DNA from 3 places in the Mixta intestinalis genome. Region 2 is predicted to be linked to each of the others. Evidence: predicted binding sites of a transcription regulator. Region 2 holds the regulator's gene; each other region holds the start of a gene.
What was found. The regulator PurR, encoded in region 2, represses purine synthesis genes. The targets are predictions, from matches to a motif close to CANGCAAACGTTTGCNTG.

Region 1: the regulator PurR is predicted to act here: its motif matches at 6,468-6,485, upstream of purH (bifunctional phosphoribosylaminoimidazolecarboxamide formyltransferase/IMP cyclohydrolase).
Region 3: the regulator PurR is predicted to act here: its motif matches at 4,016-4,033, upstream of C7M51_RS15330 (NCS2 family permease).

Annotation. Positions count from the first base shown of each region.
Region 1 covers NZ_CP028271.1:3,374,559-3,385,123, reverse strand. The annotation lists gene hemE (uroporphyrinogen decarboxylase) at 1-886, shown strand, start outside; gene nfi (deoxyribonuclease V) at 889-1,554, shown strand; gene C7M51_RS15610 (YjaG family protein) at 1,617-2,207, shown strand; gene hupA (nucleoid-associated protein HU-alpha) at 2,396-2,668, shown strand; gene C7M51_RS15600 (DUF1481 domain-containing protein) at 2,756-3,400, shown strand; gene purD (phosphoribosylamine--glycine ligase) at 3,455-4,735, opposite strand; gene purH (bifunctional phosphoribosylaminoimidazolecarboxamide formyltransferase/IMP cyclohydrolase) at 4,754-6,343, opposite strand; rRNA gene C7M51_RS15585 (16S ribosomal RNA) at 6,919-8,461, shown strand; tRNA gene C7M51_RS15580 (tRNA-Glu) at 8,545-8,620, shown strand; rRNA gene C7M51_RS15575 (23S ribosomal RNA) at 8,816-10,565, shown strand, end outside.
Region 2 covers NZ_CP028271.1:1,246,846-1,257,410, forward strand. The annotation lists gene cfa (cyclopropane fatty acyl phospholipid synthase) at 1-939, opposite strand, end outside; gene punC (purine nucleoside transporter PunC) at 1,233-2,423, opposite strand; gene punR (DNA-binding transcriptional activator PunR) at 2,534-3,469, shown strand; gene purR (HTH-type transcriptional repressor PurR) at 3,480-4,505, opposite strand; gene cydH (cytochrome bd-I oxidase subunit CydH) at 4,805-4,882, shown strand; gene C7M51_RS05920 (C40 family peptidase) at 4,945-5,781, opposite strand; gene C7M51_RS05925 (Grx4 family monothiol glutaredoxin) at 6,140-6,475, shown strand; gene rnt (ribonuclease T) at 6,542-7,222, opposite strand; gene gloA (lactoylglutathione lyase) at 7,324-7,731, opposite strand; gene C7M51_RS05940 (TetR/AcrR family transcriptional regulator) at 7,864-8,457, opposite strand; gene eptA (phosphoethanolamine transferase EptA) at 8,496-10,130, opposite strand; gene C7M51_RS05950 (DUF1289 domain-containing protein) at 10,335-10,565, shown strand, end outside.
Region 3 covers NZ_CP028271.1:3,310,984-3,321,548, forward strand. The annotation lists gene C7M51_RS15320 (LysR family transcriptional regulator) at 1-655, shown strand, start outside; gene C7M51_RS15325 (Na+/H+ antiporter) at 694-2,346, opposite strand; gene C7M51_RS15330 (NCS2 family permease) at 2,557-3,906, opposite strand; gene C7M51_RS15335 (glutathione S-transferase family protein) at 4,167-4,841, opposite strand; gene soxR (redox-sensitive transcriptional activator SoxR) at 4,883-5,350, opposite strand; gene soxS (superoxide response transcriptional regulator SoxS) at 5,439-5,867, shown strand; gene dgcN (diguanylate cyclase DgcN/YfiN) at 5,870-7,150, opposite strand; gene C7M51_RS15355 (YjcB family protein) at 7,800-8,081, shown strand; gene C7M51_RS15360 (ATP-grasp fold amidoligase family protein) at 8,154-9,110, opposite strand; gene C7M51_RS15365 (oligosaccharide flippase family protein) at 9,118-10,374, opposite strand.

The DNA of each region.
Region 1 (10,565 bases), 2.1 Mb from region 2:
ACAGCCGCTGCGTCGCTATCCGCTGGATGCGGCAATCCTCTTCTCTGATATTTTAACCATTCCCGATGCGATGGGGCTGGGGCTGTGGTTCGAGGCCGGAGAAGGCCCGCGCTTCGCTGCGCCGATTACCTGCCGCGCCGACGTTGAAAAGTTACCGATCCCCGATCCTGAACAGGAGCTGGGCTATGTAATGAATGCGGTGCGTACCATCCGTAAAAACCTACAGGGCGCGGTGCCGCTGATCGGTTTCTCCGGCAGCCCGTGGACGCTTGGCACCTATATGGTGGAAGGCGGTAGCAGCAAAGCCTTTACCAAAATCAAAAAAATGATGTACGCCGAGCCGGAAACGTTGCACGCCATGCTGGATAAGCTGGCTGACAGCGTTACGCTGTATCTTAACGCGCAAATTCGTGCTGGCGCTCAGTCGGTCATGATTTTCGATACCTGGGGCGGCGTGCTGACCGGGCGCGACTACCAGCAGTTCTCACTGCACTACATGCACAAAATCGTTGACGGCCTGTTGCGCGAAAACGACGGACGCCGTGTGCCGGTGACGCTGTTCACCAAGGGCGGCGGCCAGTGGCTGGAGGCGATGGCGGCGACCGGCTGTGATGCGCTGGGCCTCGACTGGACCACCGATATCGTCGACGCGCGCCGCCGCGTAGGGGATAAGGTTGCGCTGCAGGGCAATATGGATCCGTCTATGCTTTATGCATCACCTGCGCGTATTGAGCAGGAAGTTGCGAGCATTCTGGCTGGTTTCGGTCAGGGCAGCGGACACGTATTTAATTTAGGACATGGCATTCATCAGGATGTGCCGCCTGAACACGCAGGCGCGTTTGTGGAAGCGGTGCATCGTCTGTCAGGTCCTTATCACAAGGAGTAGAGATGGATATACAGGCATTACGGACCGAACAGCTACAGCGCGCTGGAGAAGTGGTGCGCCATGATGATTTCGATGTGATGCCGCCGCGCCTGATTGGCGGCGCGGATGTCGGATTTGAGCAGGGCGGCGACGTGACCCGCGCCGCCATGGTAATCCTGGAATATCCTTCGCTAAAGCTGATCGAATATAAGGTGGCGCGTATCGCCACCATCATGCCTTACATTCCCGGTTTCCTCTCTTTCCGTGAATACCCGGCGCTGCTGGCGGCCTGGGAGCTGCTGGAACAGAAACCCGATCTGCTGTTTGTCGATGGTCATGGGATTTCGCATCCGCGTCGGCTCGGCGTTGCCAGCCATTTCGGGATGCTGGTGGATGTACCGACTATCGGCGTGGCGAAGCGTCGCCTGTGCGGACGTTTTGAGCCGCTGGACGAAGAACCCGGCTCACAGCAGCCGCTGATGGATAAAGGTGAGAAGATCGGCTGGGTCTGGCGCAGCAAAAAGCGCTGCAATCCGCTGTTTGTTTCTACTGGTCACCGTGTCAGCATTGATACCGCTTTACAGTGGGTACAGAACTGTATGGCGGGTTATCGCCTGCCGGAACCGACGCGCTGGGCGGATGCAGTCGCCTCAGAACGCAGCGCCTTTCTGCGCTGGCAGAAGGGTTAGCCGTGCCGGAAGGGATCTTTTGCGTTACACTGCCGCCAGAATGATGTTGAAGAGACCCTGTCATGTTACGTAACCCTATCCATTTGCGCCTCGAAAAGCTGGAAAGCTGGCAGCATGTGACCTTTATGGCCTGCCTCTGTGAGCGGCTTTACCCCAATTATTGGGCATTTTGCCAGCAAACCGGCTTTGCCGACGCGCAGCGCTACCGCCGCATTCTCGATCTCATCTGGGAATCCCTGACGGTAAAAGATGCAAAAATCAATTTCGATTCGCAGCTGGAAAAGCTGGAAGAAGCGATTCCGCTGGCGGACGATTTTGACGTCTACGGCGTTTATCCGGCGATCGATGCCTGCGTCGCGTTAAGTGAACTGCTGCATTCACGTCTGAGTGGGGAAACGCTTGAGCATGCTATTGAGGTCAGCAAGGCATCAATTACGACCGTAGCAATGCTGGAAATGACCCAGGCCGGGCGGGAAATGACGGATGAAGAGCTGGGCAATTTACCGGCGATTGAAGAAGAATGGGATATCCAGTGGGAGATTTTTCGCCTGCTGGCAGCCTGTGAAGAGCGCGACCTGGATCTGATAAAAGGACTGCGTTCTGACCTGCGGGAAGCCGCGATAAGTAATATCGGTATAAAAATAGAGCAATAACGCGAGAAAACGTGACTTCATGCCTCAATTGTCGCGCCTAAAGGCTTCACATTCGCCCCCTGTCTGGTCTACATTTGGGGGGCTGAAAAATGTGGCTATCGGTGCGTGCAGGCTGAAGAGTGTCAGAATCTGGCTATTCCCTCGCACTCGATGCTTAGCAAGCGATAAATACACTGTAAGGATAACTTATGAACAAGACTCAACTGATTGATGTAATTGCAGAGAAAGCGGATCTCTCCAAGTCCCAGGCTAAAGCTGCGCTGGAATCCACCCTGGCTGCAATTACCGAGTCTCTGAAAGATGGTGATGCTGTACAACTGGTTGGTTTTGGTACTTTTAAAGTTAACCACCGTGCTGAGCGCACTGGCCGCAACCCGCAGACTGGCAAAGAAATCAAAATTGCTGCTGCAAACGTACCGGCATTCGTATCTGGTAAAGCACTGAAAGACGCTGTTAAGTAATCGCGTCGTTGCAGTGAAGGTTTTACGAGGGCGGCAATGATTTGTCGCCCTTTTGTTTTATGTCGTCTGTTATCGTAACGGAGCATCATGAAGCGGCTAATTGCACTTCTGACGTTATTGTTGGCAGGATGCAGCTCGCAGCCGACGCTGCCCGCTTTTACCGCCAGCGGCTATCTTGCCGATCGCGGTTCGGTACGCATCTGGCGTAAAAACCAGGATCGCCATGTTCATATGATGACGGTGTTTGCGCCGTTTCAGGGCGGAGCGACAATCTTTACGCGTTACAACTGGCAGGATGACAACCTGGTCAGTATGGAACGTCACCTTAGCGGCGCTCAGCCGGATGACATTACCCTGCGTTTCGATCGCGACGGCAGCCTGAGCTATATGCAACGACAGCTTGCCGGACGACGCGAATCGGTCAGTGAGCAAAATATCGAACTGTATAAATTCGAGGCGCAGCGGATGTTGCGTATCAGCGATGCGCTGCTGGCGGGAAGAGTGCTGCTAAAGCAGGGGCGCTGGCAAGGGGACGAAACGTTACGTAGCTGTCAGGGCGAGCCGCTAAAGCCTGCGCTGGATGAGCATGAATGGCAGTTTGTCCGTCAGTATCGCCATGCGGCGGGACAGGCGCTTAGCGTCGCCTGGCTGGAGGCACCAGCGGGCACCCAGCTGTTGCAGGTATCAGCGGAAGATGCATGTTCATGGGAGCCGCAGGAAGCGGATTTTTGATGTCAGCCGGAAGAGAGAGCGGCTCCGCCCACGCAGAGCAGAACCGCCAGCAGATTATTTGCGGTTGATAGCGCGATAGCCGATATCATGGCGGCAGAAGCTGCCTTCCCATGAGATGGGCGTTGCCAGTTCATAGGCGCGACGTTGCGCTTCAGCAATATCTTTCCCTAACGCCGTCACGCACAGCACGCGTCCGCCGTTGGTCAGTGCACGATCGTTTTCCAGCCGGGTTCCGGCGTGAAATACTTTGCCATCCGGCAAGGCTTCCAACGGCAGACCGTGAATAACGTCACCGGTGCGGTAGTCTCCCGGATAGCCGCCTGCTGCCAGCACCACACCCAGCGCCGGACGATCGTCCCAGCGTGAATCCTGTTTATCTAACGTACCGTCGCACGCCGCCAGACAAAGCTCAACCAGATCCGATTGCAGGCGCAGCATGATCGGCTGTGTTTCGGGATCGCCGAAGCGGCAGTTAAATTCAATGACTTTAGGCTGACCGTCTTTGCCAATCATCAGCCCGGCATACAGGAAGCCGGTATAAACATTGCCTTCTGCCGCCATGCCGCGCACCGTAGGCCAGATTACCTCATCCATCACACGCTGATGGATCTCCGCTGTTACCACCGGTGCCGGAGAGTATGCGCCCATGCCGCCGGTATTCGGGCCGGTATCGCCATCGCCGACGCGCTTGTGATCCTGGCTGGTGGCCATCGGCAGCACATGCTCACCATCAACCATAACGATGAAGCTTGCTTCTTCGCCATCAAGAAACTCTTCCACCACAATCCGGTGCCCGGCGTCGCCGAAGGCGTTACCCGCCAGCATATCGCGCACGGCGGCTTCCGCCTCTTCCTGCGTCATCGCCACGATAACGCCTTTGCCCGCCGCCAGACCATCCGCCTTAATCACAATTGGCGCGCCTTTAGCTTGTACGTACTGGAGTGCCAGCTCGACATCGGTAAAGTTCTGGTATTCAGCGGTGGGAATCTGATGGCGCGCCAGAAAATCTTTGGTAAAGGCTTTTGAGCCTTCCAGCTGCGCGGCGGCTTTGGTGGGGCCGAAAATTTTTAGCCCCGCCTGACGAAATGCGTCCACCACGCCTTTTACCAGTGGCGCTTCCGGGCCGACGATAGTCAGGCCAATGTTCTCTTTTTGGGCAAAGGCCAGCAGCGCCGGGATATCAGTCGCGGCGATATCGACGTTTTGTAGCGCAGGTTCCAGCGCGGTGCCCGCATTGCCCGGCGCAACGAAAACGCGATCAGCCAGCGGAGACTGGGACGCTTTCCAGGCCAGCGCATGTTCACGCCCGCCGTTGCCGATAATTAGAATATTCATCTGTTTCTCCGGGAGCAATTAATGGCGGAAATGGCGCATATCGGTAAAGATCATTGCAATGCCGTGTTCGTTAGCGGCGGCGATCACCTCTTCGTCACGAATTGAACCGCCGGGCTGGATAACGCAGCTTACACCAACGGCAGCAGCGGCATCGATTCCGTCACGGAACGGGAAGAAGGCGTCTGACGCCATCGCGGAGCCTTCCACTTCCAGTCCTTCATCGCCTGCTTTGATACCGGCGATTTTAGCGGAATAGACGCGGCTCATCTGTCCTGCGCCGATACCGATAGTCATATTGTTGCGCGCATAAACAATGGCGTTGGATTTCACAAACTTCGCCACCTTCCAGCAGAAGAGCGCGTCACGCAGTTCCTGCTCTGTTGGCTGGCGCTTGCTGACCACGCGCAGCTGGTGGCTTTCTACCATACCCAGATCGCGATCCTGCACTAACAGGCCGCCGTTGACGCGCTTAAAGTCCAGGCCGGGAACGCGCTGCTGCCAGGTGCCGCAGGTCAGCACGCGCACGTTCTGTTTGGCCGCCGTTACCTTTAACGCCGCTTCGCTGACGGAAGGGGCAATAATCACTTCAACAAACTGACGGCTGATAATCGCTTCTGCGGTAGCTTCATCCAGTTCGCGGTTAAAGGCGATGATACCGCCGAAAGCAGAGGTAGGATCGGTTTTATAAGCGCGATCGTAAGCGTCAAGCAGAGAGCCGCCTACCGCTACGCCGCACGGGTTAGCGTGCTTCACGATAACGCAGGCGGGCTCATCAAAGGCTTTAACGCACTCCAGCGCGGCATCGGTATCGGCAATGTTGTTATAGGAGAGCGCTTTGCCCTGAAGCTGTTGCGCGGTGGCGACGGAAGCTTCTTTAACTTCCTCTTCTATATAGAATGCGGCCTGCTGGTGGCTGTTCTCGCCGTAGCGCATATCCTGTTTCTTGATAAAGTTCAGGTTCAGGGTACGAGGGAAGCGTCCGGCTGGCGCGTTTGTTTCGCCATGGTAGGCGGGCACCAGGCTGCCGAAATAGTTGGCGATCATGCTGTCGTAAGCGGCGGTGTGTTCAAACGCCTTAATCGCCAGATCGAAACGGGTTTCCAGCGTTAACGCATTCTCATTAGCATCCAGCTCGGCAATGATTGCCTGGTAGTCGCTGCTTTTCACTACGATGGCGACATCTTTATGGTTCTTGGCCGCTGAGCGTACCATCGTCGGCCCGCCAATATCGATATTCTCTACCGCGTCCTCCAGCGTGCAGCCTTCACGCGCTACGGTCTGAGCAAAAGGATAAAGGTTAACGACAACCATATCGATCGGTGCAATATGGTGCTCCGCCATGATGGCGTCATCCTGACCGCGACGCCCCAAAATACCGCCGTGTACTTTTGGATGCAGCGTTTTAACACGACCGTCCATCATCTCCGGGAAACCGGTGTAATCGGAAACCTCTGTTACCGGCAGGCCCGCGTCTGCAAGCAGGCGAGCGGTACCGCCGGTGGAGAGCAGTTCAACACCCCGGCTGGAAAGAGCCTGAGCGAATTCGACGATACCGGCTTTATCAGAAACGCTGAGCAGAGCACGGCGTACAGGGCGACGTTGTTGCATGGTGGTTTTATCCCTTGGCTTTGGTTCGCAAGTAAAGAGCGTTACATCAAGCTTAAGAATTAATACAGCCGTAAGCTTCAGGTAACGCCCCATCAGGGGCATTGCTAACGTCGGCTGGCATTGTAGCGAAAACGTTTGCGCGATGCTCGTCTAAATTAAATGGCTGGCGCAATGTGGGTAATTCTGTGGATAACTGGGTATAAACCCGGCTTTTGCTGAGGATTGCAGCAAACAGTCATTTTATTGCAATTTAGCGGTTGCAGCGCCGCGAGAACTCCCTATAATGCGCCTCCATCGACACGGCACAGCGGCTTACGCCACGCGGTGTTGAGCGGTTCAGCGGTTCTGAATCGCCGGAGAAAAACTTCCCGAAAAAGGGGTTGACTCTGAAAGAGGAAAGCGTAATATACGCCACCTCGCAACACGGCGAAGCGCCCTGTTGCACTGCTCTTTAACAATTTATCAGACAATCTGTGTGGGCACTCACGGAACGGATATCGCAAACTAATTGCAGTATCAAAGTCTCTGAGTGAACACGTAATTCATTACGACGTTTTTCTCTGAGCATCAGACTTTAATTGAAGAGTTTGATCATGGCTCAGATTGAACGCTGGCGGCAGGCCTAACACATGCAAGTCGAACGGTAGCGGGAAGAAGCTTGCTTCTTTGCCGACGAGTGGCGGACGGGTGAGTAATGTCTGGGAAACTGCCCGATGGAGGGGGATAACCACTGGAAACGGTGGCTAATACCGCATAACGTCTTCGGACCAAAGTGGGGGACCTTCGGGCCTCACGCCATCGGATGTGCCCAGATGGGATTAGCTTGTTGGTGGGGTAACGGCTCACCAAGGCGACGATCCCTAGCTGGTCTGAGAGGATGACCAGCCACACTGGAACTGAGACACGGTCCAGACTCCTACGGGAGGCAGCAGTGGGGAATATTGCACAATGGGCGCAAGCCTGATGCAGCCATGCCGCGTGTATGAAGAAGGCCTTCGGGTTGTAAAGTACTTTCAGCGGGGAGGAAGGGGTGAGCCTTAATACGGTTCGTCATTGACGTTACCCGCAGAAGAAGCACCGGCTAACTCCGTGCCAGCAGCCGCGGTAATACGGAGGGTGCAAGCGTTAATCGGAATTACTGGGCGTAAAGCGCACGCAGGCGGTCTGTCAAGTCGGATGTGAAATCCCCGGGCTCAACCCGGGAACTGCATCCGAAACTGGCAGGCTTGAGTCTCGTAGAGGGGGGTAGAATTCCAGGTGTAGCGGTGAAATGCGTAGAGATCTGGAGGAATACCGGTGGCGAAGGCGGCCCCCTGGACGAAGACTGACGCTCAGGTGCGAAAGCGTGGGGAGCAAACAGGATTAGATACCCTGGTAGTCCACGCCGTAAACGATGTCGACTTGGAGGCTGTGAGCTTGACTCGTGGCTTCCGGAGCTAACGCGTTAAGTCGACCGCCTGGGGAGTACGGCCGCAAGGTTAAAACTCAAATGAATTGACGGGGGCCCGCACAAGCGGTGGAGCATGTGGTTTAATTCGATGCAACGCGAAGAACCTTACCTGGTCTTGACATCCACGGAAGACTGCAGAGATGCGGTTGTGCCTTCGGGAGCCGTGAGACAGGTGCTGCATGGCTGTCGTCAGCTCGTGTTGTGAAATGTTGGGTTAAGTCCCGCAACGAGCGCAACCCTTATCCTTTGTTGCCAGCGCGTGATGGCGGGAACTCAAAGGAGACTGCCGGTGATAAACCGGAGGAAGGTGGGGATGACGTCAAGTCATCATGGCCCTTACGACCAGGGCTACACACGTGCTACAATGGCGCATACAAAGAGAAGCGACCTCGCGAGAGCAAGCGGACCTCACAAAGTGCGTCGTAGTCCGGATCGGAGTCTGCAACTCGACTCCGTGAAGTCGGAATCGCTAGTAATCGTGGATCAGAATGCCACGGTGAATACGTTCCCGGGCCTTGTACACACCGCCCGTCACACCATGGGAGTGGGTTGCAAAAGAAGTAGGTAGCTTAACCTTCGGGAGGGCGCTTACCACTTTGTGATTCATGACTGGGGTGAAGTCGTAACAAGGTAACCGTAGGGGAACCTGCGGTTGGATCACCTCCTTACCAGCGGATACCATTCGGTGAAGTGCTCACACAGATTGTCTGATAGAAAGCATGAGCAAGGCGTCTTGCGAAGCAGACTCAGTGTCCCCTTCGTCTAGAGGCCCAGGACACCGCCCTTTCACGGCGGTAACAGGGGTTCGAATCCCCTAGGGGACGCCACTTGCTGGTACGTAAGTGAAAGTTACCTGCCCCCATATCTTAAAACTGACTTTAGCGAGTCGGCTTTAAGATATTGCTCTTTAACAATCCGGAACAAGCTGAAAATTTGAAAGAGCGGCTTTTTTACAGAAGCCGTTCAGAGTCTCTCAATTTCTCGCGCCGGTAAGTGTCTCACGAGACGCTTGCGGGTTGTGAGGTTAAGCGACGAAGCGTACACGGTGGATGCCCTGGCAGTCAGAGGCGATGAAGGGCGTGCTAATCTGCGATAAGCGCCGGCAAGGTGATATGAACCGCAATAATCGGCGATACCCGAATGGGGAAACCCAGTGCAATCCGTTGCACTATCATGTCATGAATACATAGTGGCATGAGGCGAACCGGGGGAACTGAAACATCTAAGTACCCCGAGGAAAAGAAATCAACCGAGATTCCCTGAGTAGCGGCGAGCGAACGGGGAAGAGCCCAGAACCTGAATCAGCGCGTGTGTTAGTGGAAGCGTCTGGAAAGGCGCACGGTACAGGGTGACAGTCCCGTACACAAAAGCGCATGCGCTGTGAGTTCGACGAGTAGGGCGGGACACGTGGTATCCTGTCTGAACATGGGGGGACCATCCTCCAAGGCTAAATACTCCTGACTGACCGATAGTGAACCAGTACCGTGAGGGAAAGGCGAAAAGAACCCCGGCGAGGGGAGTGAAACAGAACCTGAAACCGTGTACGTACAAGCAGTGGGAGCCTACTTGTTAGGTGACTGCGTACCTTTTGTATAATGGGTCAGCGACTTATATTCTGTAGCAAGGTTAACCGCATAGGGGAGCCGAAGGGAAACCGAGTCTTAACCGGGCGCTAAGTTGCAGGGTATAGACCCGAAACCCGGTGATCTAGCCATGGGCAGGTTGAAGGTTGGGTAACACTAACTGGAGGACCGAACCGACTAATGTTGAAAAATTAGCGGATGACCTGTGGCTGGGGGTGAAAGGCCAATCAAACCGGGAGATAGCTGGTTCTCCCCGAAAGCTATTTAGGTAGCGCCTCGTGAATTCATCTCCGGGGGTAGAGCACTGTTTCGGCTAGGGGGCCATCCCGGCTTACCAACCCGATGCAAACTGCGAATACCGGAGAATGTTATCACGGGAGACACACGGCGGGTGCTAACGTCCGTCGTGAAGAGGGAAACAACCCAGACCGCCAGCTAAGGTCCCAAAGTCATGGTTAAGTGGGAAACGATGTGGGAAGGCCCAGACAGCCAGGATGTTGGCTTAGAAGCAGCCATCATTTAAAGAAAGCGTAATAGCTCACTGGTCGAGTCGGCCTGCGCGGAAGATGTAACGGGGCTAAACCATGCACCGAAGCTGCGGCAGCGACACGTAAGTGTTGTTGGGTAGGGGAGCGTTCTGTAAGCCTGCGAAGGTGTGCTGTGAGGCATGCTGGAGGTATCAGAAGTGCGAATGCTGACATAAGTAACGATAAAGCGGGTGAAAAGCCCGCTCGCCGGAAGACCAAGGGTTCCTGTCCAACGTTAATCGGGGCAGGGTGAGTCGACCCCTAAGGCGAGGCCGAAAGGCGTAGTCGATGGGAAACGGGTTAATATTCCCGTACTCGGCGTTACTGCGAAGGGGGACGGAGAAGGCTATGTTGGCCGGGCGACGGTTGTCCCGGTTTAAGCGTGTAGGCTGAGCATCCAGGCAAATCCGGATGCTTAAGGCTGAGGCGTGATGACGAGGCGCTACGGCGCTGAAGCAACAAATGCCCTGCTTCCAGGAAAAGCCTCTAAGCTCCAGGTAACGCGGAATCGTACCCCAAACCGACACAGGTGGTCAGGTAGAGAATACCAAGGCGCTTGAGAGAACTCGGGTGAAGGAACTAGGCAAAATGGTGCCGTAACTTCGGGAGAAGGCACGCTGGCGCGTAGGTGAGGGGACTTGCTCCCGGAGCCGAGGCCAGTC
Region 2 (10,565 bases):
GAAGTTATGCCAGTCTTCCATAATGAAGTGGGATTCACTGGCCTGGGCGATATGGCGTACTGAAGGCAGGCAGCCGTTAGGGAAGATATATTTATCGATCCAGGGATCGACATTCATATCGGTTTTGATTGCGCCAATAGTATGCAGCAGGAACAGCCCATCAGGCTTAAGATTACGGTCGGCAACCTCAAAATAAGTGGCGTAATTTTTAGGGCCGACGTGTTCAAACATCCCGACAGAAACGATGCGGTCATACTGATCGTTTAAATCGCGGTAATCCTGTAACAGAATGGTGACATCAAGCCCGGCACAACGCTGTTGCGCCAGCTTCTGCTGTTCTGCGGAGATGGTAACGCCATGGACGGAAACACCATAATTGCGTGCGGCGAATTCGGCCAGGCCACCCCAGCCGCAGCCGATATCCAGCAACTTCATGCCCGGTTTGAGCTGAAGCTTTTCGCAAATCATTTTTAGCTTAGCCTGTTGCGCCTCTTCCAGCGTTTTGGCTTCTTTCCAGTAGCCGCAGGAATACTGCATAAAGGGATCAAGCATAAGCGAAAAAAGATCGTTGCCCAGATCGTAGTGCTCTTTGCCAACCATCCACGCACGTTTTTTAGACTGTAAATTGGTCAAACGCGCCGCAGCGATACGCAAAGTATCTTTGATATGATGAGGAAGCTGCTGATCCAGTTTATTTTTCAGCACGCGATGGAAAAACATATCGAGCCGTTCGCATTCCCACCAGCCATCCATGTAGCTCTCGCCCAAGCCGAGGGAGCCTTCCTGTAAAACACGTTTAAAAAAATCAGGGTTCTTTACCTGAATATCCCAGGGGCGCTTGCCGTTGATCTCGATATCGGCCATTTCCAACATTTCATGGGCGATACGATACCAATGGTTTTCCTCCAGGTTCACTTCTTCTATGCACGATGAACTCATAGCTTCTCCATCACCTGTGTGATACGAACCTGAGAAATAGAATAGTCAATTTCTGCAGGGTTGTGAGAAATCTCACGGAAAAACGTATGTCAGATATCCGACGTTATACAGAGGATTGAAACTGACCGAATAGCCAGCGCGACAAACGGCGATAAAAGATTCGTTGCCTGGAAAAAAAACGCAATAGTTATTATAAGTCAAAGCCTGGGAGCGAGTATATGCTCACCCCAGGGAATATACAATGACTAACAGTTAGTGTGCTAATTAATAGGCACAGATAGAAACTTATTCATTCAAATGCTTTCCTGGTTATCAGCCGCTGTTGCTGAAATATCACGTCGGGTAAATTGCAGAATATAGCCCAGCACAACCAGAAAGACGGTAAACAGCATTACCGAGCAGGTGGTCAGCAGCGGCTGGCTAAGCCAGCTGGAAACCGCCAGACTGGCGAAAAAACAGAGCCCCAGTTGCAGACAGTTTTGCAGCGCGGCGGCTTTACCCGTGTCGTGCGGAAAAGGAAGCAGTGCGTTTGCCACTACGACAGGATAGATAGCGCCATTAGCCAGTGCCATTCCACAAAATGGTGCCAGCAGCCCCCACAGCGTAGCGTGCCCGCTCAGCGCCACCATAAACAGAATAATCACGCTGCTCGCAAAGAAGCCCAGCAGGAAAGGAAGCAACGTTTTGCCGCTGCGCCGTTGCAGGGCTGCACGGCAGCCAAAGCCGCCAATCAGAAAAGCGATAGTTTGCGGAATATAGCTCAAACCGATGTCGGCCGGACTTAAACCGAGATCGTGCAGAATAAACGGCGAGCCGGTTAGCCAGGCGAAAAAGCTAGAGGAACAGGCGGCATAAATCAGCACGTTACCGCTAAAGATACGTGAGGCCAGCAGACGGAAAAAGCCGACACGTGGCCGCTCGGCGTGTGGGGTGACGGTTTTTTTGAGCGTCGCGGTAGCGAACAGCAGCGGCAGAGTAATCAGCAGCAGCACCAGGAAAATGATACGCCAGGAGAAATGATTCAGTATCCACGCGCCTAACAGCGGGGCCAGCGCCGGTGACAGTGCCACCAGCGGCATAATCGTTGCAAACACGCGGTTGGCCTGTGCGCCGCGATAGCGGTCAACCACCAGCGCCTGCCAGCTTACCGTCGCGGAGCAGACGCCTACCGCCTGGATAAAACGCAGGGTCAGCATCTGCCAGGTCTCGCTGGCCCACAGCATACCGGCACAGCCCAGCGCGAACAGCGCCAGACCAAACAGCAGAACCGGCTTGCGTCCGAAGCGATCGGAAAGCGGTCCCCACACCAGCTGAGCGCAGGCGAAACCGCCAAGGAATACCGTCAGGCTGGCGCTGATGATGCCCGCTGAAGTATGAAAGCTGTCCTGCATGGCGGTGAAGGCGGGCAGATACATATCAGTGGCGAGGAAGCCAAGCGTGCTGAGCAGCGCCAGGTAGAGCATAAATCCTTTTGAACCAGACATTTTTTTCTCATCATTAGCAGGTAAACAGACGGCGCGAGGTTAAAGGATGTTTTCTTTAATGTGAAACGTTAAAATTTGCCGGATGCTGTCAAATTTTTTGCAGGCAAAATATGTGGTCAGAACATGCGCTTGAAGTTATCGATGCCGTAGCACGTACCGGCAGTTTTTCAGCCGCCGCCAGCGAATTACATCGGGTTCCTTCCGCTATCAGCTATACGGTACGGCAGCTGGAGTCATGGCTGGCAGTACCGCTGTTTGAACGACGCCATCGCGATGTGGTGCTAACGGAAGCGGGCGAGCTTTTTATTCGCGAAGGGCGATCTGTTATCAAAAAAATGCTCGCCACGCGTCGGCAGTGCCAGCAGGTGGCTAACGGCTGGCGCGGGCAGCTCAGTATCGCTGTCGATCGGATCGTTAAGCCGCAGCGTACGCGCCAGCTGGTGCTTGATTTTTACCGACACTTTCCTGATATGGAACTCCTTATTACGACGGAAGTCTTTAACGGCGTCTGGGATGCGCTGGCGGATGGACGCGTGGATGTGGCGATTGGCGCTACCCAGGCCGTTCCGGTTGGCGGACGCTTTGCCTTTCGGGATATGGGCGCGCTGAACTGGCGCTGTGTGGTCAGCGCCGGGCATCCGCTGGCGGAAAAATCAGGTTGCCTGGAGGAGGATGATATTCGCCCCTGGCCTTCGCTGGTACTGGAAGATACCTCGCGTGCCTTACCGCGCCGTACCACCTGGACGCTGGATAATCAGCGGCGGCTGGTGGTGCCCGACTGGGAAAGCGCCTTTGATTGTCTGCGCGCCGGGCTGTGTGTCGGTATGGTGCCCGGTCATTTTGCCGCGCCGCCGTTGGCATCAGGCCTGCTAAAAGAGATCTCGCTGCCCGATCCTTTTCCAGACAGCCACTGCTGCGTCAGCTGGGCAGAACAAAGCGGCTCGCCCGCGCTGCGCTGGCTGCTGGATTATTTAGGGGATACCGAGACGTTAAATCGGGAGTGGTTGCGGGAAGAGCAGGTTGCTCAGGAGAAGGTGCTCTCCTGAGCAGGAACAATTAACGGCGATAGTCGCGGAACGGACCGTCGATAACCGAGCGACGCTCGATCAGCGTAGGATGCACTTCAATGGTGTGCGATACCTCGCGTTTGTTGACGATACGATCTAACAGCATATCGAAGGCGGCCTCGCCCAGCTGCTCTTTTGGCTGATGCACGGTAGTCAGCGCTGGCGTGAAATAGCGGGCGTTGCGTACGTTATCGTAGCCGATGACCGAGATATCCTGCGGTACGCGCAGGCCCATCTCATCTGCTGCGCAAATGGCGCCCATCGCCATAATATCGCCGCCGCAGAATACTGCGGTGGGACGCTGCTTTTGCGCCAGAATCTGCTGCATGGCGCGATAGCCCGATTCCGGTTCGAAGTCGCCCTGTACGATCCATTCATCGCGTACGGTAACGCTGGCTTCGTTCATCGCCTTCATAAACCCGGCCAGTCGTCCGCCGCCGGTGTTGCGCTCCATCTGTCCGGGAATAACGCCGATGTCGCGATGGCCACGCTCGATCAGATAGCGCCCGGCGATATAGCCGCCTTCAAAGGCGTTATCCAGCACGGTATCGGTAAAATCACCGCGTGATTCGCCCCAGTCCATGACTACCATCGGAATGTTGCGGTTCTCCTCAAGCATTTTTAACAGCGCTTCAGGGTATTCAGAGCACATAACCAGCAAACCATCCACGCGCTTTTGCGCCATCATCGACAGGTAAGCCTGCTGTTTTTGCAAATCGTTATGGGCGTTGCCCAAAATCAGGGTATAGCCCTGTGCGAAACAGCGCGTCTCTATGGTCTCAATAATTTCAGCAAAATAGGGCGCTTCGCTGGAGGTCGCCAGCAGGCCAATCGACTTGGTGTGGTTAACTTTCAGGCTGCGCGCTACCGCGCTTGGTGAATAGTGTAGTTCCTTGATTGCTGCCCACACTGCTTCACGGGTATCTTCCGCGACAAAACGGGTCTTATTGATGACGTGTGATACCGTCGTGGTAGAAACGCCGGCACGCTTCGCGACATCTTTGATTGTTGCCATTAAAAAATAACTCCTGCGCCTATCATAACAGGTTGATAAGCCTGATGTTAAACGTTTGCGTCCCCATAGCGTAATTCAGCGTACCTGGCGATTGTCGTTATGCTGGCTGAGGTACGTCTGGCGGGCGGGACGTCTTTATAAAAAGGGACTAACAGCGGCAGTTGACCGCTGTTGCGCAACGCAAAGCGGGGATTCTACCAAGCTGGCGCAAAGAAAACGAGATTTTTACCGACGAGTATGGGAAAATCAATCCCTCATTTTTTTTGTGGTTAATAAGGGAGGGCGGATTGAGCACGGATTTGAAGCTGGCATTATGTACCGCCGCCGCAGCGCTGTCGTTGATTCTTGCGTTCAGCCTCACTGCTGCAACGCATTAGGGAAAAGCCTCAGTAATAAAAAAAGCCTGTCATCAGACAGGCTTTTTTTATTGCGCAACTGCTTAGCGAACGGTTCTGGGCGTCATCACCCGGCGTGCGCCAACATAATGCCGCTGCCAGTAATCATCGCTCAGCTGGCTAATCTGAATATCTTTACCGGTACGCGGTGACTGAATAAAGCGCCCGTTACCGAGATAAACACCAACGTGATCGGCAGCGCCGCGGTTAGTAATGCGGAAAAAGACCAGGTCGCCTTTTTCCAGCGCCCCACGGCTTACCGGAGCAGCATCGCGCAGGTGATACATCTCATTGGCGGTGCGGGGAATCTTAAATTTCAACACGTCTTTATAGGCATACCAGACCAGACCGCTACAGTCGAAGCCGGTATGCGGCGAGGAACCGCCCCAGAGGTAAGGTTTACCCAGCTGATTCATCAGCTTATTCATTGCCGTTTCACGCGCCCGTTGATAACGCTCACGGTGCGCTCTGGTCAATACCAGCGGCCCGTGGGTCGCGTCAGTGAATTCAACTTCATCATGATGCAGTTCACCACGGTGATGTCCATAGCGCAACTTAGCCGTTTTGATACTGCTCATTTTTGCGCTGCCGCTTTTGGCAGCGGTGACAGTAGCCGCGTGGTGACCTACCTTTGTCAGCCTGGCACTGCCGTTTTTCACCGGCTTGCTTTTCTTATTCAGCTTGCTTTTTTCAGCCGTCGTCAGGCGGGATTTTTTGCTGGTGGTTTTTACCGGGCGACGTTTGCGCCGTTCATCTTCACGGGCGCTCTTTTTATCAATTTTATGCTGGCTGGCCTTAACCGGTGCCTGTGGAGAAGCCTGCGCAACGTTAAAAAACAGTTGAGCAAAGGCCAGCATAAAAAGCGCAATCAGTAAACGCATGGCGTAGCTACAATAAAGGCGCGATAAGCGCGCAAAGTTAAACATATTTCTGTCGTAACGACAGACCCCTGAAGGCCAATTCTAATCTAACTTTTTCTGAAAAGGTAAAGCTTTTGCAGTAGATTAAACTTTAATTGCATTAAGATGTAAAAATAAGCGGAAACAGGCGCTTATCCCAACGAAATTATTACCAGTTATTAATTAGTTTCCATTTTAGCGAAGTGACAGCAGCGTCGATTTTCTGTGCAATTTTTATTGGTTTCCCTGCCAGTATTAACCTTACAGAAAATGTCGTTTTCAGTGACCCGTTACAGTCGCTACAATCATCTGACACGAAGCAAGCTATTTAAGGAAGGCAATTATGAGTACTGTTGAAAAAATTCAGCGCCAGATCGCAGAAAACCCGATCCTGCTGTACATGAAAGGTTCGCCAAAGCTGCCAAGCTGTGGTTTTTCTGCTCAGACGGTTCAGGCTCTCTCTGCCTGTGGCGAACGCTTCGCCTATGTGGATATCCTGCAAAATCCTGATATTCGCGCAGAGCTGCCGAAATATGCTAACTGGCCGACCTTCCCTCAGCTGTGGGTAGACGGCGAGCTGGTTGGCGGTTGTGATATCGTCATTGAGATGTTTCAGCGCGGCGAACTGCAAACGCTGATTAAAGAAACCGCCGAGAAGTATAAAGAAGCAGAATAAGCTTCAGCGCAGCATAATTAGCAAGGGGCACCCGGAGTGGTGCCCTTTTTTATTGCCTGATACGAACTATTTTTCCGCCGTCAGCATATTCTCGACAGACATGTCTTCTTCTACCGGCAGCGGTGGCCAGCCGCCCAGCCGTTTCCAGCGGTTTACCAGTTCGCAAAAAAGCTCGGTGGTGCGCTCGGTATCATACAGCGCGGAGTGCGCCTGGCTGGCGTCAAAGGCGATACCGGCTGCCTTGCAGGCTTTTGCCAACACCGTCTGACCAACCACCAGGCCGCTAAGCGCAGCGGTATCAAAGGTGGCAAACGGATGAAAAGGGTTACGCTTCAGGCCAACGCGCTCGGCGGCCGCCATCATAAAGCTGTGATCGAAATTGGCATTATGGGCCACCATAATGGCGCGATTGCAGCCGCAATCTTTCAGGCCTTTACGAACCTGCTTGAATATTTCGTGCAGCGCATCATATTCACTGACGGCACCGCGCAGCGGGTTATGGGGATCGATGCCGTTGAACGCCAGCGCTTCGGGTTGTAAAACCGCGCCTTCAAAAGGCTCGACGTGAAAATGCAGCGTCTGGTCACGCTGTAGCCAGCCGTCGGCATCCATCTTCAGCGTGATAGCGGCGATTTCCAGCAGCGCATCGGTTTTAGCATTAAACCCGGCGGTTTCCACATCAATAACTACCGGATAAAATCCGCGAAAGCGGTCAGATAACGCATTCAGTTGTTTCGATTCAGACATCAGCATCTCATTGGCGAAAAATTGCAGCGCGTATTATGGCAAATTTCGCCGCAGCTTGCAGCAGCCGGAAAAAGAAGGGCGTCCGCAGACGCCCTGAAAACTTACTGGCCGAGCCCCTGTCCCGCCTGTTTATTTTCAATCAGTTCGATTTTGTAACCGTCCGGATCTTCCACGAAGGCGATAATGGTACTGCCGCCTTTGACCGGGCCCGCTTCACGGGTTACGTTGCCGCCAGCCTGACGAATTTTTTCGCAGGTTGCCGCAACATCATCCACGCCCAGCGCGATGTGGCCGTAAGCGTTGCCCAGATCGTATTTTTCCACGCCCCAGTTGTAGGTCAGTTCAATAACCGCGCCTTCGCTTTCATCGCTGTAGCCAACGAACGCCAGACTGTATTTATACTCCTGATTTTCGCTTTCACGCAGCAGGCGCATGCCCAGTACACGCGTATAAAAATCGAGGGAGCGCTGCATATCGCCAACGCGCAGCATGGTATGAAGTAAGCGCATAGTTTTCTCCTGAAAAAAGAGTGTCATCATCCGATAACGGTCAAAAAAGCGTAGTACAAACGTGCGATTCAGGGGACGGAACTGGGAGGACAAAGAAATAGACCAGTCGTCTTGAAGCGCACGTTTTTTAATTTAGCTGGACGGCAACAGCTGTAAAATTGCCGCCAGCGCATGGGTTAACGCGCTGCCGTCACGACGTATCTTGCTCTGTAAACTGGCACCCAGCCAGAGCGAGTAGAGCGTCTGGGCCATCACATCTGGATCAAGGCTGAACGGTAATGCGCGCTGAGCTGCCGCGTTGCGTAATACCGATGCCAGAATCGCCGTTTGTGCGGCTGCGCCGCGTTCCAGCGCCAGCCGCATCTCTTCAGAGAGATCGCACACTTCCGCCGAAATTTTTACTGCCAGACAATTTTCTATGTGACCGGTTTCGCGAAAGCGCTGCTCGGCCTGTTGATAATAGCGCAGTAAACGTTCCCGTGGCGTATCCTGATGGCTGGCGAACCAGCCGGACATATCCTGTTGCAGAGCGCTGAAATAGCGTTCAAGCATCGCCACGCCAAAGGCTTCTTTCGAGCGAAAATAGTGGTAAAACGATCCCTTCGGCACGCCAGCCCGGCTGAGCAGTTCGCTCAGGCCCATGCCGGTAAAACCGCGCTGTAAACAAAGCTGCTCGCCGATAGCGAGCAGATGTTCACGGGTATCTTGTCGGGTCGTTTTACTCATAGCGTTCAGAGTAATAGACCAGTTGGTCTAATGCAACCCTACTGCGTCTGACAGTTTTTCAACAGATCGCGTCCCGGCTGATAGAGAGCGGTTTGAATATTCATCATCCCCAGCAGCGTATGGAACACGTTGTCCTGCGATATCTCATCCTGTTGGGCATGCTGGCGCAGACATTTTTCGTTGATGCCAAAAGTACGGGCATAGTCGGCGGAGAGCCACATCAGGAACGGTATGTGGGTCTGCTGACTGGGCGCGAACAGATAAGGCGCGCCATGCAGATACATCCCATGTTCACCCAGCGATTCACCATGATCGGACAGGTAGATTAGCGCAACGTTAAACCGGCTCTGATAGCTTTTCAGTAAATCGATGGTATCGCTCAGCATCGAATCGGTATAAAGCAGCGTATTATCATAGGTATTCACCAGCGCCTGATGATCGCAGTCCTGAATCTGTTTGCTGTCACAGGTGGGGGTAAACTGGCGCATTTCCGGCGGATAGCGCAGGTAGTAGGCGGGGCCGTGGCTGCCCATCTGATGCAGTACCACTACCGTGTCGTTATTGACGCCATTAATGTAATTCGCCAGGCGGTGCAGCAGAACTTTATCCAGGCAGTAATCGCTTTGGCAGAGCGACTTCAGCTTCCACAGGGTCATATCCGTGTGGGGGATACGATCGCAGACCCCTTTACAGCCGCCATCGTTTTCTCGCCACATCACATTGACGCCAGCGTGCGCCAGTACATCCATCAATCCTTCCTGATGGCGCGCCAGGTTCGCATCATAATCAGCGCGCGGCATGCCGGAAAACATGCAGGGTACGGAGACAGCCGTTTCGGTACCGCATGAGGTGGCGTGCGGATAGTAGATGACGTTTTGCTGTTTCAGCCTGGGATTTGTTTCACGCTCGTAGCCACCAAGCGAGAAATTCTCCGCCCGTGCCGTTTCGCCCACCACAAATATCACCAGCGTTTTTTTCTGTGCGGCCTGAATCAATGGGCCTTTATGGGCGTCCTGACCGATACGTACCAGCGCCTTATTGCCCTGTAGCCAGCGGTTGTCAACGTAGTGAATGGCACCGCTTATCACGTTCGGTGGCGTGACCATTTTCACCAGCCCCTTATTATTGCGAAACAGCGAGGCGTAATCTTTATACATCAACACCGCGATCAGCAGGATCAGCAATGCCGAGCCGATGCACCAAAGCGCGCGCATCGCCAGCGCAAACCACCAGGGATGCGGCTGACGTATACGAATCAGCACGATAACAACTGAGGGCAGCACGCCCATCAGCAGCATCCAGATAATATATCTGGGGCTCAGCAGAGCAGTGGCTTCCTGCAAATCCGTCTCGAAAACGTTCTGCACCATATTGGTATCGATAACCGTACCGAAGCTGTACATAAAATAGTTAGCCGCTGCACCGCACAGCAGCAAAATAATTAACAGCGGCTTACCTATCCACGGCAAAATCAGCAAATTAAAAATCAGCATAAAGGCGCAAAATAGTACCAGCGGAACAGAAGCGATAAACAGGTAATCCTGTAGCTGATCCAGCGGTGTCCTTTCAGCCGCGCGGATAATAAACATACCGTTAAGGATGAAAGTGAAAAACAGGGCGCAGATAGCCAGAAACAGGGATTCACTACAGCGAAACGTTTTTAGTTGCAGCATAATTAAATTTAACTAAAGAATTTGTCTTCAGCTTAGCGGATAAAAATTAATAAAACCTTAACGGATGCAGACATGCGATCTTCAGACATCTGGCGCTACCTAAAACGGTGAATTAGCCGCGCTGGCAGACACTTTTGCTACGGTTAGCTTGCACTTCAGGCTGAAGCTGGCTTCAATGAAAGATGCGGTTAAACAGGAGGCAATGTGGCGGAGCAGCTTGAATTTTTCCCGGTGCCAAGCCCGTGCCGTGGCATCTGTCAGTCAGACGAGCGCGGCTATTGCCGTGGCTGTATGCGTAGCCGCGACGAGCGCTTTAACTGGATGAAATATAGCGATGCGCGTAAGCGTGAAGTATTGCGGCTTTGTCGTCAGCGTTATTTGCGTTTGCACCGTGCGGATAAAGCATCTGAATCGGCGGAAGCGCCGCAGCAGCCT
Region 3 (10,565 bases), 2.1 Mb from region 2:
GGATATTAACCAGCTTAAAACCGGTGAGCTACGGCTTGGCGTGCCGCCGATGGTGGGTATGCAGATTGCTGGCTCCGTCTCTGCTTTCCGCCAGCGCTATCCTGGCATTGCGCTAAAAATCGTTGAGGCGGGCGGCCTGGCGGTACAGGAGGCGCTGCTGTCCGGTAGCCTCGATCTGGCCTTAACCGCGTTACCGGTGGATGAGCCGCTGCCGCTAAATACGTTAACGCTGATGCGCCATCCGCTCTGCGTTTTGTTACCGCACACTACGCCCTGGCGCGATCGAAAAAGTATTTCACTGGCAGAGGTAGCGCAACATCCGTTACTGATTTTTAATGAGGAATTTTCTCTTAACCGGCAGCTAAAGGTAGCGTTTCAGCGGGCCGGTCTGTCACCACAAATTGCGGTGCGCAGCGGGCAGTGGGATTTTCTTGCCGCAATGGTTCAGGCGGGAATGGGCGTGGCGATTTTACCGGAGCCGATCTGTCAGCGGTTGGATAAACAGTCGCTGCTGTGGCTACCGCTGGAATCAGATTTGACCTGGACGCTGGGGCTAATCTGGCGCGAAGGAAGCTATCTTTCCCGCAGCGCTCAGGCCTGGATTGACTGCTGCCGCACTTTCTGGCCGGACGAAACGCCAAAGCTGTCGGTATAAAAAAGGGCGGCCTGAGCCGCCCATATTCGTCATCAGCGTTAATGGTCTTCTTTTTCAACCAGCAGCGCTTCCATCAGATCGAGATCGCGCAGCAGCTTCTGCATGGTCTCGTTACTGATCTGCTGCGTTGCCCGCAGATGATAAAGTTCGGCACGCTCGGCGCGTAACGCGGTGAGGCGGAAACGACGCTCCAGATCCTCGGCAATATGCGCATGTTCCAGATCGCTTTGCCCGTCGGCACGGCGGCGCAGGTTGCCGATAACGCGTGAACTAACCTCTTTCAGCAGCTCATTATCGATGTTCTCTTGCGTATCATGCGTCAGGCGCTCTTCCATCTTGTACAGGCTTTCGATCGCCACGCCCGCCATCATTGCCCGCGCCTGCTGTATCTCACGGCGATCGCTGCTCTTATCAACGCCGCCAACGCCACGCAGCAGCACTGGCAACAGGATAACGCCAACCAGTAATGAGAACAGAATCACGCCGGTTGCAAGGAACACCAGCTCATAGCGCCCAGGGAACGCATCACCATTGGGCAAGAACAGCGGAATGGAGAGCACGCCCGCCAGGGTAATCGCCCCGCGCACGCCCGCAAAAGAGGCGACCAGCAGCTCGCGCGTGCTGTAGTTGCCAAATTCCATCGGCTTTTTAGTGAGGAAGCGTTTGCTGAGGCGCTGCATTGTCCAGAGCCAGCCAAAACGCACCAGCATCAGCGCGGCGTAAACCAGCAGGATGTCGGTGAACAGCATCCACAGCTGCACGTTCGGATCGGCATTCGCTTCGGTAATTGAGGTTTCCAGAATACCCGGCAGCTGTAGGCCCAGCATCAGGAATACCATGCCGTTAAATACAAATTCCAACATCTGCCAGACGCTGTTAGCGCGCAGACGCATCGCCAGCGGCGCGTGGCGCATAATGCCGGAACGGGTAATCATCATACCGGCGGCAACCGCTGCCAGGATGCCCGATACGCCCAGGTGTTCTGCAATCAGATAAGAGGCGAACGGCAACAGCAGCAACAGTACGGTTTGCGTGGCGGGGTCGTCACCGCTCAGACGGCTGAAAAGGCGCAGCGATTTACCGAACAGCCAGCATACCGCAGCACCGGCCAGCAGGCCGCCGATAGCAACTTTAAAGAATTCCACCGTGGCACCGGAAACGGTAAATACCATCGTGCCCATCGCCACCGCGACGGCAAATTTTAGCGATACCAGGCCGGAGGCGTCGTTCATTAACGCTTCGCCCTGCAAAATAGACATGATTTTTTTCGGGATGCGCCCTTCACCGACAATGCCTGACAGCGCCACGGCATCGGTAGGCGACAGCACCGCCGCCAGCGCAAAGGCAGGAACCAGCGGAATGCCCGGCACCATCCAGTAAATCAGGTAGCCAATCCCAACCACGGTGATCAACACCAGCACCAGCGCGAGGCCGATAATTTCCCGCCCGTGATGCAGGAATTCATTAACTGGCGTTTTCCAGCCGTCCGCAAACAGCAGCGGCGGAATAAACAGGACCAAAAACAGTTCCGGATCGAAGTCGACATGCAGGCCAAAAGTCGGCCAGGCAAGCAGCGCGCCCGCGGCGATTTGCACCAGCGGCAGCGGAATCTGGAACGGAATAATGCGAGCAGCGACGCCGGATAGCGACACCACCAGCGTCATGATGAGAATAGTAAAAAAGATTTCCATGCTTTCCTTATAGCCCCTTCCAACAGGCGTTGTAGTCGATTACCCTGGGGGTCGCCCCTCAGCAGTGTAAAACAAAACGCTAAGTCTGTTAAAAACAAGGCGTGCGATTCCTGTAGCTTCAGGATGATTCTCTGTTTATCAAGCGGAAGGCAGGAAATGCAACGTGTCCGGTAAAGCAGGCGCGGCATTATGCTGCCGCGCCAAGAGCAGTTACAGTGCCCAACCGCCAGCGTAAAAAGCCACCAGCGCCACAGCGATAATCACAGTGCCAACGTTCAGCTTGCGCCACTCGCCAGCAAACAGGCGTCCAATCACCAGCGAGCCAAAACCAACCATAATACCGGTGACGATATTACAGGTCAGAACGATAAATACCGCCGTCAGCAGTCCTGACATCGCATCGACAAAATCGTTAAAGTCGATTTTCGCTACGTTGCTCAGCATCAGCAAGCCAACATACATTAGTGCAGGTGCAGTCGCATAGGCTGGTACTAAATAAGCCAGCGGCGACATAAACAGAATCAGTAAAAACAACACGCCAACCACAATCGCCGTCAGGCCGGTTTTCCCGCCCGCCGCTGTCCCGGCTGCCGATTCAATATAAACCGCCGCAGGCGATGCGCCGACCAGACCAGCAAAAATACTGCTGAGGGAGTCAGTAGTCAGCGCCTTACCGCCGCTGATGATCTGCCCGTCTTTATCCAGCAGGTTAGCCTGCCCTGCTACCGCGCGGATAGTGCCGGTAGCGTCAAAAACCGCCGTCATTACCAGCGCCAGCACGCTGGGTAGTACCGCCGTCTGTAGCGCGCCGCCGATATCAAGGCTGAACAGCAACGATTGACCGTTCGCATCGTTCAAACTTGGCATCGCAAACAGCCCTTTAAAGCTGACCGCCGGATCTACCGCCAGACCAATCAGCGAAATAACGATAATGGTCAGCAGAATGCCGCCCGGCACGCGGCGTTTTTCCAGACCAAAGATAGCAGCCAGCCCAAGCAGCGTCATGATTACCGGAAAAGAGGTAAAGTCGCCCAGCGCCACCGGCAGGCCCGCCGCCGGATTTTTCACCACCAGGCCCACGCCATCAGAGGCGATAAGCAGCAGGAACAGGCCGATACCGATACCGGTACCGTGCGCCACGCCCATCGGCAGATTACGCAGAATCCAGGCACGAATACCGGTAGCGGAAATCAGCGTAAACAGTACACCCATCAGGAATACCGCGCCCAGCGCCACCGGAATAGCGATCTGCTGTCCCAGTACCAGGCTGAAGGCGGTAAAGGCGGTGAGCGAAATCGCGCAGCCAATCGCCATCGGCAGATTGGCCCACAGGCCCATAATGATCGAGCCAACGCTGGCTACCAGACAGGTCGAGACAAACACCGCCGCAGGCGGAAAACCGGCTTTGCCCAACATGCCCGGCACAACGATAACGGAATACACCATCGCCAGAAAGGTGGTTAGGCCAGCGATAATCTCCTGACGCACGCTGCTGCCGCGCGCGGAGATCTGAAACCAGGCATCGAGCGAACGACGCGCGGGTTGTGATGGAGTCGACATGAAAAACCTCGTTATTTTGGATGACGGCCTGCGCGACGCGGCGTAATACTGCGTGGTCTGGATCCCTGGAAAGACCCGCGTGAAAACGCTTGCCCTATACCCATTAAAAAAAGCAAACGTTTACCTCGCCGCGCGAAAAGGGGCCGGATAGCGGCCTGTAAAAAGGCAAACGATTATCCTGTCTTTGCTAACAGATTTTCAACTGCTCTTTACCCATGATTCAGGATAATTCACGAGTTGGCGCAGGAGGGGAGTAAAAATCAGTTATCGGAGCCCGTCAGATCCAGTTCGCCGCCCTGCTGAATAGCGCGTTGCCAGGCAGGACGACGGGTAACCTTATCCAGCCACGCCTGGGTAGCGGGCATCTCCTTCAGGCCGCCGCGCGCCGCCAGCCCCTGTATGGGAAAACTCATCTGAATATCCGCCAGCGATAGCTGCTCACCGGCAAACCACGCGCGATGCGCCAGATGCTGCTCAATAAACTGACGATGTGTCGCCAGTTGTTTATCAATAAAGCCTTTACGCACGCCGTTACCAAACGCTGCGCCGACCGGACGCAGCAGCCAGGGGACCGGAGGTTTCCCCATACGGCTAAAGATCAGACGCATCACCACCAGCGGCATCAACGAACCTTCCGCATAGTGCAGCCAGTAGCGGCTCTCCAGTTTTGCCTCTTCATTCTGCGGCGACAGCAGGTGCTGACGATCATAGCGTTCAGCAAGATATTCCAGTATGGCTCCTGACTCAGCGATCACCCGATCGCCATCGGTAATGACCGGCGCTTTCCCCAGCGGATGCACTTTTCTCAGTGTTTCAGGTGCCAGCATCGTCGCCTGGCGCTGGTAGCGCCTGATTTCATAGGGCAGCGCCAGCTCTTCCAGTAGCCAAAGAATGCGCTGGGAGCGCGAATTGTTCAGATGATGTACCACGATCATAGAAGGCTCCTGCAACGATGCGTTAGCCTCCAGTATAGCGGCTACTCCTCATCGCGATGCGGATCGAGCAGGATAGCGCCGGTGCCCTCTTCCGCCAGCTTATCGCCAGGGTTACGCAGCGGGCAATCACGCATCGATAAGCAACCGCAGCCGATACAACCATCCAGATCGTCACGCAGGCGAGTCAGCGTCTCAATTCGCTTGGTTAGCTCCTGACGCCACTGCTCAGTCAGCTCCTCCCATGCTTTGGTCGAAATACGCTTATCGCCAGGCATATGCGCCAGATTTTCGCTAACCGTTGCGAGCGGAATACCGATACGTTGAGCGATTTTGATGATGGCAACCCGGCGCAGCACGTCACGACTGTAGCGCCGCTGGTTACCTGCGTTACGCGTACTGGTTATCAGCCCCTTCGATTCATAGAAGTGCAGCGCCGAAACGGCCACGCCGCTACGCTTCGCAACTTCTCCTGGTGTCAGCACCGGTTTGGGATAGGCATTTTTTTTCATTTTACGCTTTACCTCAAGTTAACTTGAGGAATTATACTTCCCCACCATTAACTCGCAAAGCGCAAAATCTCAACAAAAGGACGTAGTCATGATGCATAACGACATTATTCATTCTCTGACTGACTGGATTGATCGGAATCTGGATAAGAACCTTTCTATCGACGAAGTCGCAGCCAAAGCTGGCTACTCCAAGTGGCACCTGCAACGTATGTTCCGTACCGTAACGAAACAGACGTTGGGCAGCTACATTCGTGAACGTCGTCTGACCCTGGCGGCCGAAGCGCTCACGATGACTCAGCGCCCGGTATTCGATATCGCCATGCAGTATGGTTTTGATTCACAACAGACATTCTCCCGCGTTTTCCGCCGCCAGTTTTCACAGACACCAACGGCCTATCGCCACAGTATGCGTCGGCAGAATGCATTGCGTCAGCGTCCGGTTAGCTTTCCGCGCGTCGACAATATGGGCAGTTTTGCCCAGCGCACTACCGGCGCTTGCTGTCCGGTAAGCGGCTAAAGTCAGGCCGGTTCAGCCTGCGGCTGGCTCTGTCCGAGTGGTGACAGATACCAGCCGCCGCCAAGCGACTTAATGTGATACATGGCGGCATCGGCCTGAGCCAGTAATCCTTCAGCCGATCTCGCGCTTTTACCCAGCGCGGCACCGATGCTCAGCGACCAGAGAATAGATTGACCATCCGGCAGAATTAGCGGCTTTTTCATCGCGTTCATCAGATGCTGCGCCACGCGTGCGATCTGGTCCGGCCCGCTAATATCGTGCAGCAAAATGGCAAACTCATCGCCGCCCAGCCGCGCGACCATATCCGTTTTTCTGACCTGCACGCGCAGCCGTTGTGCCGTTGCGGTAATAATGGCGTCACCGGCGGCATGGCCCCAGGTATCATTGATCTCTTTAAAACGATCGCCATCGATAAATAATAGCGCCAGCCTCTGGCGTCGTTCGCTATCGGCAAAAGCCCGTTGCAGGGCGCGCTCGAAAGCGATGCGGTTAGGCAAACCGCTCAGCGCATCATGACTGGCCTGGTGTGCCAGACTGGCATGCTCCCGCCTGATACTGTGCTGCCACTCTTCCAGCTCCTGTAGCAGACTATTAAAATCATGGCTCAACGCATCCAGTTCAGCGATCTCTGCGGCGGGCACCCGCTGCGCGAAAGCGCGACGCTGCCGTACATCATGCGTAACGGAAGTAATACTCTGTAGCGCCTGTAATATCCCGGCATGCATACGCCGCGACAGCAGCGAGGCGAGCGTTGCGGTCATCATCAGGCTGGCCGCCAGCCAGGCAAAGGTCTTATACAGATACTCAATGACGTTACAGGCATCGCCAATCAGCCAGATTCGCCCAATGGTTTCTCCGCTATGTATTATCGGTACGCTAACCGGTGCCGGAAACAGCCAGCGCGCAATCAACCGTTCAACGCCGTTCTGACGCTGCCGTGGCGAAGCGTGCCAGCCTGCCAGCAATTCGCCCTGGCGATTGTAGACGCGCCCGTATGAAAAGCTGCCGCGACTGCCAATCTCTGCCAGCGCCTCATGAACGGTCCGGGCGTCACCTTTTATTACCGATGGCTGCACGGTAAAGCTGAGCGTGGAGGCAAGCAGCTCCAGATTGTTTTCCGCATAATTACGCAGCGCGATCAGCGAGAGGGTGGAAAGTGAAAGGCCGGAAATAGTCATCGAAACGATAATAATGATCAGATGAATACGCTGTAGTGATTTACGCAGCGTGGGGCGCGCAGGCGCTGGTCCGGCGTTTCTGTCGCTCAGGCTATTTCCGATCATAGCTTCCTCCATCCGGCCTACCGTTACATGAAGGATGTTTCTGTAACAGACAGCACCTCAGAACGATGTTAGAGGCAGAGTGCAACCTGGTCATAATGGCGTCCTGAATGAGATAGATAATGCTGCGTGATAGCGCTACTGCTCTCGCTAACGCTACGGAGGTAAAATGCGGTCTCAAAAGACTATCCAGCTGCCATCATGCGTACAATGACTCACGGAGTCAGATTCATCCCAAAGCCAGCGATATTTTTGAAGTTTTCCTGTTAAAACAATCAGCTAAATGGATTTCCGTTGTATTTCTGTCGGACGGATCAGGATTTATCCTGGGCCCGTGCTTTTACTCCCTAAGAGATTACTGTTTGGGTTATTACCGTAACCGTTAGCGCCCATTTCCCTGCTAAAAATCAATAATAATCGTAAAAAATCGCACACCAAAACAAACCAAGCGACTGAATAATAATAACTTTTACGCCAAGTGCTATATAATTTCTCGTGGCATAAATTTTGTTCAACTTTTAAAAAGCAGTGATATAATGTGACTCAAGTCACACTTTGGTATGGCACGTTACGACCGGTAAAGACTCCCTGGCATCTTTATCGCGTCTCTCTTTGGGGCGTCAGGGTTGATAGAAAACAGAGGTTGAATGTTATGGCTACGCTTACCGCCAGCCTTGTTGTAATGCGTTGGGAACTGCTAAGCGCCGTCCTGATGTTTTTCGCCAGCACATTTAAAATTAAGTGTCGCCAGACAAGCCATCCGGTAATGGCTTTTATGTTCAGCGGCATTGGTGTTGGCCTGACCTGCTGGTTTGTGGCCGGACTGCTGGGTATGACGTTCAGCATGGAAAATATCAATAATTTCCTGAACATTACCAAAGACGCGTTCGTTAATATCATGAGCCAGACGCCACCGGAATGGCCAATGCCTTAATCAATTATTAATAAAAAAAGCGAGCACGCCAGCTCGCTTTTTTTATATCTGATAAACCTCACGGCAATACTTTCACACCTTCTTCAGCATTACCGGCAGCGTAACATCTGTAACGTCAGCGGTGCCTGGTGGCAGCGAAGGTATAATATGATCCTGTAACCACATCTCCCCCATCATGCGATTCAGGCCGCGATCGAGTCCGGTAACCAGTCCAGCGCCCGGCGTGAACGTTAATTCACCAAACCAGATCTGCTCTTCATGAATATACCAGTCAACGCGTACGTAATCGAAATCCTTCGCCAGCGTTTTACTCAGCGCTAACGCCTGCTCCAGCTTCGGCACCGTCTGACTAATATTCAGCCCGGTGTCGCGAATTTTATACCATGCCTCATGCAGGTTATTGACGTAAAAATTCATCGACAGAGCCGGATTGCTACGGTTATAAATTACCTGTAGCACATATTCAAAGCTGCCGTCTTTTTTATTGAACATATGGAATTTATAATCGATCGGCGCACTCTTGCCATCGCCAATATATTTCTCCACCAGAATACGCGGCTTAATATAACGATAGTGAATCTCGCGCGCCTCTTCGGAAAAATCTTTACGCAACCACTCATGACAGCGATTAACGATTAGCTGCTTTTGCAGGCTGTCTGGCTCTTCCAGCAGAATCTCCACCATGTTAGAGCCATGATTCGGCTTCACCACGGTATTCTTCAGGCCTGGCAGGCTTAGCAGGGTCGCAGGATCGCAGGTTTCATGCACCAGTGGAATCAGGTACTCGCTCCCGATGGTATCAGCGATGTAGTCACGTACGGTAAACTTGTCAGAGAGTTTGCTGTAGCGTGCATAGTCACCGTTAACAAACTTACGGTAGAGCACTTTTTCGTTGAACAATTTAGGTTCACGAATATTGGGTAGTCTTTTAAACTTACGAAAATAATGAATGCGATCCTGGTATGCCCACGGCATTTTTTTAACAAAATAGAGAACGCTTCTTCTTAATTCATCTTTAAACTTAGACATCTTAACCTCATTTGTAAGTTTTGTAGTTGAGTGAGGAAACGTGAATCTTGCGTATGACGCCATGTTTGAAGAAGTAATTCATTACGGTCAGGGACAGAACTTCTGTGAGTAAAACACTCCACGCCGCGCCTTTCAGGCCGAAAACGGTAATTAACAACCAGGTTAACGGTACGCTGAATAACATCAGGCAGAGAATTTTTTTCAGCAGATAATTAAAACCTCCTTCTTTGACCATATAACGATATGCGACTGTCCCCATCGACGAAAAGCAGGTTGCTAACGACAATAACGTAATGAGACTTCCCGACTGTGTGTAATCTTGCCCATAAAGGGTAATAATGAGTTGCTCACCGTACAGGGAGGCGATAAGAAACATCAATAACGAAACAACCATAACATAGCCATTCAAACGCGCGGTCAGTTTTAAAGCTCGCTCTGACTGCTCTCTGAATATTTCGGTAAAACTTGAAGTAATGATCGCCGCCGGAATAAATATCCAGGATGCAGATATCATATTCGCAGCGGTAAACAGCCCAACATCCTTAGCGGTCCCTACGCCAACCAGGAAAAATTGCGCCATTTTAATCTGCACGGAAATAAATATGCTGGAAATCGCCAATGGCAAGCCGGCATAAATTAAATAGCGCAGATAATTGCCGCTTTTGCCACGCGGCGGTGCCTCATCGCTGAAGCGCTGATAGAAGTTGTGCCTTTTTATCATGTACGGCACCAGCGTTACCGCCACGATCGACAGGGTCAACCAGAGCGGACTTAGCTTCAGCCAGGCGATGCTAAAGCTGATAGCGAAACTCAGCAGCATTCCGGCGGTGTTAGCGACAGTATTCAGACGCGACGCCAGACGCGCGTTGTTAAAGACGCTAAACGTGTCCTGCGTAACAAATAGTGCCGACAAAAAAGAGGCCAGCGCAAAAGCGAGATAGTTCTCGCGCATGTTGTAGTACATCCACACCAGCAACGGCAGCGAAAGCAGCAGCAGCAGCGACAGGCGCAGCTTTTTAGCTATCGTCATCAGCCGTACCCCTTTCTGGGCGCTTTTGCTGATACGCTTGAACAGAATGGTTTCGGTGCCGAAAATAGCGATAGTCTGCACTACCGAAAACAGCGACACAGAAAAAGACATCTGGCCAAATACCGTGGGTCCAAACGATTTCGCCACATAAGACGTGACAAATATAACGCCAAATATGGAAACGAATTTTTCAGATATCATCCAGGCGGCGTTGGACATCACACTGTATTTCATCGACGCATCCTTTGTATTTCCACTACTCACACTTATGAAAACTACGTCCATGTTTACAACGTACAATTACGCACAGTGAACACCGGGCAAAACATTAAAACAACGCGCCTGACTGGCAGTTATTTTAATAACAGCAGTCAGTTCTTTATTAAGATAAATCTCAGATAGCATCTGATAAAAACTGGCCTGTT